2 regions of the Labrenzia sp. VG12 genome follow, and region 2 is predicted to be linked to the other one. Evidence: riboswitches for the same ligand, from Rfam matches in the RefSeq annotation. Region 2 holds a riboswitch; the other holds the start of a gene.
What was found. A riboswitch is a leader RNA that binds a small molecule or an ion and turns the genes downstream of it on or off. The one in region 2 is predicted to bind cobalamin.
Positions count from the first base shown of each region.

Region 1: linked by a shared signal. The riboswitch ahead of CHH27_RS23035 (DUF4198 domain-containing protein) and the one ahead of CHH27_RS27595 (hypothetical protein) in region 2 are both predicted to bind cobalamin.

Region 1 covers NZ_CP022529.1:4,978,502-4,981,708, forward strand. Annotated here, with positions in the region: gene CHH27_RS23030 (DUF4114 domain-containing protein) at 1-555, opposite strand, end outside; cobalamin riboswitch at 1,039-1,257, shown strand; gene CHH27_RS23035 (DUF4198 domain-containing protein) at 1,416-2,213, shown strand; gene cbiM (cobalt transporter CbiM) at 2,240-2,866, shown strand; gene CHH27_RS23045 (hypothetical protein) at 2,863-3,207, shown strand, end outside.
Region 2 covers NZ_CP022529.1:1,876,808-1,880,014, forward strand. Annotated here, with positions in the region: gene CHH27_RS08735 (ABC transporter ATP-binding protein) at 1-675, opposite strand, end outside; gene CHH27_RS08740 (DUF1636 domain-containing protein) at 672-1,076, opposite strand; gene CHH27_RS27595 (hypothetical protein) at 1,066-1,344, opposite strand; cobalamin riboswitch at 1,451-1,663, opposite strand; gene CHH27_RS08745 (cytochrome d ubiquinol oxidase subunit II) at 1,682-2,722, shown strand; gene CHH27_RS08750 (hypothetical protein) at 2,757-3,207, opposite strand, start outside.

The DNA of each region.
Region 1 (3,207 bases), 2.9 Mb from region 2:
CAGGGTTGCGACAGTTCCGTCAGCCTCCTGAAACTCCAGGGTTCCGTTTTCCAGGTCGAGCCCGGCATAGCCGCTATTGCGGCTGTAGCCGTTGGAAATGATGAAGAATGCGATCTGGTCTCCGGACTGAACGTCGAGAAATTCGCGGGACTGACCCTGAATGAGGCTTCCGCCGCTGCCCTGCAGCGAGGCGTTCTCCCAGATGAATTTCACGTCGGTGATCGTGCCGTCCTCGGCGACCTTGTAATACCCGAACGTATTTCGATACCCGGCGGTTTCGCCTTCAAAGACAACGGAGACCGGATGATCGTCGGCAATGGCGACAGAGGTTATCTGCACCAGGTTCGGACCACCGGACCCATAAAGGGTGTCATCACCATTGTTGCCATAGAGCGTATCGTCGCCGGTACCACCCCAGACCTCGTCGTTTCCGTTGTAGCCCATCATCAGGTCATCGCCGAAGCGGCCGGACATGACGTCTGAGTGTCTCGTGCCATTCAGCACGTTATCTTCATTCGTCCCGATCACGGGACGTGTTGCGGGCAAACTTGCCATTTTATACTCCCTTGCTGATGCGCGATTGCGCAATCCAGCCGGAGCGTTGCAAGGCGGACGCCATGATGCGTTGATACAAGGGGAAAAATTAAAGTAACAAATTCAATAGCTTGAATCGAGGTCTTGCTCTTTGATGTGCCGTGTCTTTTTGAAAACGCAAATGCTTTTCCGTTTTGCAAACAGGACAGGTTGTCGAAATCGGGCACGCAGGGACGGGTCATGCGCACCCGCAATCAGGGATGTGGCCGGGACTGTTTGTTGCCGGAAAGGCCCGCACTCGACGCGGCGAAACAGGACCCTTGCACGGGCGGTCCCGGTTTGTGAGCTGGGCCGCGATTGCATTTTGAGAAGGAAGGTCAGGACGCGTTTTTTCGGAACCTGTCCGCTGTTCCATCGGCAGGGTGTGGCACAGGCGAGCGGATTTGCGTCGGTTGGCGCCGGTATCTGACCACCCGGGCGATTGACAAGCGAGACCAAACGGGTCCAATTAGCAGCGTTATCGGTTCTCGAGGCCAGGACTGGCCTTGGGATTAAAAGGGAACACGGTGAGGCGTACCCAGTAGGGACCAAAACCGTGGCTGCCCCCGCAACTGTAGGCGGAGAGCCGGAACCGACTATGCCACTGGTGCTGCAAGCGCCGGGAAGGCCGGTTCAGGCATAGACCCGCGAGCCAGGAGACCTGCCGCTGATCGTCACGGCCTGCCAGGAGCAGTGCCCTGACACCGCAACCGGACGCCGGGGTGAGCGTCACGCGGTCAAGCGCCAGGTTCACTCCTCAAACGCTTCCCGCTTCCGTCCCCGACCGTCCTTTCAGTCGACCGGACCGGCACCTGCCGGTGGCCCATTGAGAGAGACGTCACATGTCACTTCGCAAGTTCGGCCTTGGAGCCCTTTGCGCAGCAACCTTGCTAAATCCCCTCGCGGCCCAGGCCCATTTTCTTCTGGCCTATACGCCGGAGGTCAACCTGGAAAAGGCCGGCGACCTGCCGCTGAAACTCATCTTCTGGCATCCGTTTGAAAACGGCCATGTCATGGACATGGAGAGCCCGCTCGAATTTTATGCCGTGCATCGCGGTGAGCGATACGACCTGAAAGACACGCTCAAGCCGATCACCTTCACCGGGCGCCAGAACGAGGCGGCGGCCTTTGACGCGATCCTGCCGGTGAAACGCAGCGGCGACTATGTGCTCGTCGTCGAGCCGGCTCCCTATTACGAAGAGAGCGAAGACATCTACATCCAGCAGATCACCAAGTCCTACGTGAACCGGAACGAGATTCCGACCGACTGGATGGAGCCACAGGGGCTTGCGACCGAAATCCTGCCGCTGAACCGCCCGACCAACATCGTTGCCGGTTCGACCTTCACCGGCCGCGTTCTGGCCGAAGGCAAGCCGGTTGCCGGAGCCGAGATCGAAATCGAATACATGGCGGCCGAACCGGACATGGCCGCGAACAAGCCGACCGAAGCGAAGGCCTCTCCGATGCCCGGCGGCGCCGTCGTCGCGATCTCCGATGCAAACGGCTACTTTACCTTCGGCATCCCGAAGGCCGGTTTCTGGGGGTTCGCAGCACTTGGTGCCGGCCCTCAAAAGGAACATGCGGGCAAGGAACTCAGCCAGGATGCGGTCATCTGGGTCCGCGCCTACGACGTCGAATAGGACGGAACCGGACGGAGGGAGAGCCGATGCATATTGTCGACGGCGCCTTGTCGACCGAAGTCGTCCTTGCCGGGTCGGTCCTGGCCGTGGGCGGTGTCGCTGTCGGGCTGCGCAGGCTGCCCATGGAGAAGATCCCGGCGGCGGGTGTTCTCAGCGCGACCTTCTTCGTGGCCTCGCTCATCCATGTGCCGATCGGTCCGTCCAGCGTCCACCTGATCCTGAATGGCCTGGCCGGGCTTGTGCTCGGCTGGGCCGCCTTTCCCGCGCTTTTTGTCGGGTTGCTGCTGCAGGCCGTGTTCTTCGGTTTCGGCGGTGTCACGGTGCTCGGCGTGAACACGCTGAACATCGCCCTGCCGGCGGTTGCGGTTTATTACATCTGCCGCCACGGGCTCACGTCCAGGTCGGACGTGGCAGCCGCGATCTGGGGCGGCATCGGCGGAGCGCTCTCCATCGTGCTGACCACCGGGATGGTCGGCCTCTCGCTGGCCTTCAGCGGCGAGGCGTTTGTTCCGGCCGCCAAGCTGGTCCTTGTCACCCACATGCCGGTCATGGCGATCGAGGGCCTTTTGACGGGCTTCGCGGTCTATCTGGCCCGCAAGGTCAAGCCGGAGCTGTTCGCCGGGTTTGAAGCATCTTCTGGAGGGGCGCGATGAAACACGCAAAGATCCTCGGCGCAGCGCTCCTGTTTTGTGCCGCCTTGGCCGGACAGCCCGCCCTGGCGCACAAGGTCATCGCCTCCGTCTTTGCCAGCGGCGAGACAATCGAGGGCGAGATCGGCTTTTCCAACGGCGACATGGCAACCGATACGCTGGTTGAGGTGTTCGACGGGGATGGCAACAAGCTCGGCGAGGTCACCACCGACGGCGACGGCTTCTTTTCGTTCAGGCCGACGCAGCGCGTCGTGCATGTGTTCAGGGCCAATCTCGGCTCCGGGCACGTGACAGAAGTGCGCATGGAGCTTGAGGAACTGCCCGACATTCCAGGGGCGCCCCAG
Region 2 (3,207 bases):
TTCCTCGGGCGCGCCGTGAGCGATTTGGTTGCCCTGGTGAAGCAACAGCACCTGGTCACACACTTGCGATGCCATGTTGAGATCATGCAGGCTGGTCACGATGGTGATGTTGAGGCTGCTGATCAGCGCGACGATTTCGAGCTGGTGGCGGATATCCAGGTGATTTGTCGGTTCATCCAGGATCAGCAATTGCGGCTCCTGGGCGAGCGCCCGGGCCACCATCACGCGCTGACGTTCGCCGCCTGACAAGGTGCCGAAGGAACGGCCTGCCAGGGAGAAGAGCCCCATACGGTCCAGCGCACCATCAATGATGTCAGCGTCGTGACGCCCACCACCTGCGAATCCGGAACCATGCGGACGCCGGCCCAGTGCCACGATTTCACGAACGGACAAAGCAAAATCCGTTGGTTGCTCCTGGAGGACGGCGGCAATCTGCCGGGCACTCTCGCGCGCCGACAACGACCAGATGTCCCGGCCGTTCAGATGAACGGAACCGCTGACCGGCCGGTGAAACCGGTACAGCAGTCGCAGAAGCGTGGATTTGCCGGCGCCATTGGCCCCGGCAATTCCCAGTACCTTTCCAGCCGCAAGCTCGAAACTGACATCGCTCAGGAGCCGTCTGCCCCTGCCCGGTTGCCAGCTCACGCCGCGAACGGAAAGCGTTGCACCGCTCATGAGACGGCGGCCGTATCGGCTTCGGTGACGATCATGGCCGCCGGTATCCGGGCAAGTGCCGTCCGGCGCAGCTTTCCGGGCCGTTCGCCGGAATTGCACCATCCGTCCTCAAGGGCACGGTAATGCTCCGCAAAGGCAACCAGATCATCGATATCCGTTTCCGGATCGATATCGCCAAAGAGGTAGGTCGCCTTGCCGCTGGCCCGATAGGCCACCGTACACGGCCTGGTACAGCCGGCCATGCAGGCAACACCCGAGATCTCGAAGTCGTCACCGACCACAGGCACCGCAAGCTTCAGGGCGTCCTGCAGCTTCTTGATCAGCTCGTAGCCCGGCCGGCAATTGCTGTTTTTGTGCCGGCAGGAGGTGCAGACGAAAATCTTGTGCGTTTCAGTGCTCATGCCCGGTCCCCTTTTTCGAAACAGTGGGATCGGTTTCGTTCTGCTTGGCCAGACGGTCTTGTGCTTCAGGTGCTTTCAAGGAACCTCCTGCTGCAGCACTGGAAAGAGAATCTTGTAATGTTATTACATTACGATTCTTGTTCTTTGCAAGCACGTCCTTGAAGCGGTTCGGGCACATGGCCCGGGCCGCACGTTCGCTAAGGCTGCTGGTCGGTGGTCTCTTGCGAGCAGTGGTGAAAGAGGTCTGTCTTGTGTCTGTCCGGTTCATATCGCCCTCCGCGATTGCACGGGGGCTTGTCGAACCGAATGTCACTTGAGATCAGCAGATGCTGAATTGCCATGTCACTCGCTCCTCCGGAACACCCCGTCCGGGTTGAAGTTTCAGGTGAAATGGCAGGTCTCCTGACTTGCGGGTCGCAGCTTGCCTGGTCCTTCCCGGGGGTCTCCCAGTGGCGCTTCCAGGGTCGCTCGCCGCTCACAGTTGCGGGGGCAGTCACGGATTTGGTGCCTGTTGGCTACGCCTCACCGTGTTCCCTTTTAATTCCGATCCGGCTTCGGATTCGGAAACCATCCCTTTCTTGTGACCAACAAGGGTCTTGCTGTCAATCGGGATTACGACCCGTGGTAGCGCAGAACGGACCGACGGCGGAGATCCCGCTGTTTGGCTGCCACTGGCCTTTGCTGCCCTGATGGGCCTGTCGATCCTCGTTTATGTCATTCTGGACGGTTTTGACCTCGGCGTGGGCATTCTTTTTCCGCTTGCCGAAAAGCACGAACAGGACAGAATGGTGGCGGCCATTGGACCTTTCTGGGATGCAAACGAAACCTGGCTTGTGCTTGCGGTCGGACTTTTGCTCGTCGCGTTTCCCCTCGCCCACGGTACGGTGCTGACTGCGCTCTATTTGCCGGTTGCGGTCATGTTGATCGGACTTATCCTGCGCGGCGTTGCCTTCGAGTTCCGCGCCAAAACGACCGGCAAACAGAAAACTCTTTGGGATCGTTCCTTCTACGTGGGCTCGCTTTCGGCCTCTCTTGCCCAGGGATACATGCTTGGCATTTACATCATGGGTTTGGAACAAACAGCCATCACAATGGCCTTTGGCGCACTGACTGCGCTTTGCCTGACCGCAGGCTATGGTCTGATCGGCGCCACCTGGCTGATCGTGAAAACCGACGGCCCTCTGCAAATCAAGGCCGTGTCCTGGGCGCGCCGCCGCCTTCTGGGTGTCCTCGTCGGACTATGCGCGGTGTCCGCGGCAAGTCCCCTGATCAGCGGCCGGATAATGGAAAAATGGTTTTCCTTTCCCTCGATTATCCTGCTTGCGCCGCTGCCGCTGATGTCCGGGCTCTTGATGGTTGTGCTCTGGATGGCTCTTAAACACTTGCCGGATCGGCTCGACCGGTGGAACTGGGTACCGTTCACCGCGTCTTCGTTGCTGTTTGTCCTGGCATTTGCCGGACTGGCCTATTCCTTCTATCCCTACGTGGTGCCAGAAAAACTGACCCTTTACGAAAGCGCCAGTGCACCGGAAAGCCTCTTCATCATCCTGCTTGGTGCGTTGATCGTTCTTCCGGTCATCATCGGCTACACGGTATTGGCCTATACGGTGTTTCGAGGCAAGGCGACGGATCTCAGCTATGATTGATCATCGATCGGTCTTTTGGAAAGAGAATCCGTATCTATCGAAGGCCCCCGAGACGCGCATTTAGAGGGATATCAAAGGTGCAGGTCTTCCAATTGCGTTTGACGCGCGGGATGGCCTGCATCACATGCTTGAAGTTGGACGGAACATGTTCGTCCTTCATGTATTGCAAGGGCTGCAGCATGAAGGCTTGCGATTTCCAGATCATGCGCCAGCCGAAACCGCCCAGCACCTTCCCGTCAGCGTCGATCAATCGCCCCGTCTTGCGGTCGAACCCATCTGTGTTGAGATCACTGAGCAACTCTCCGTACATCCGCATGGCATGATCGGAGCAGTTCGTTTCTTCGAGGTATTTGAGCTCTTCAACAAACGGATGGCCATTTGCAAGCCATGCCAGCGTGGCCTCCGGATCAATCTCAAGACTGTTGATATTCGTTTCGGGTTTCGCAGTCTTGTTCTGGATCCGCTCGAAAACCGACCCGTCAATT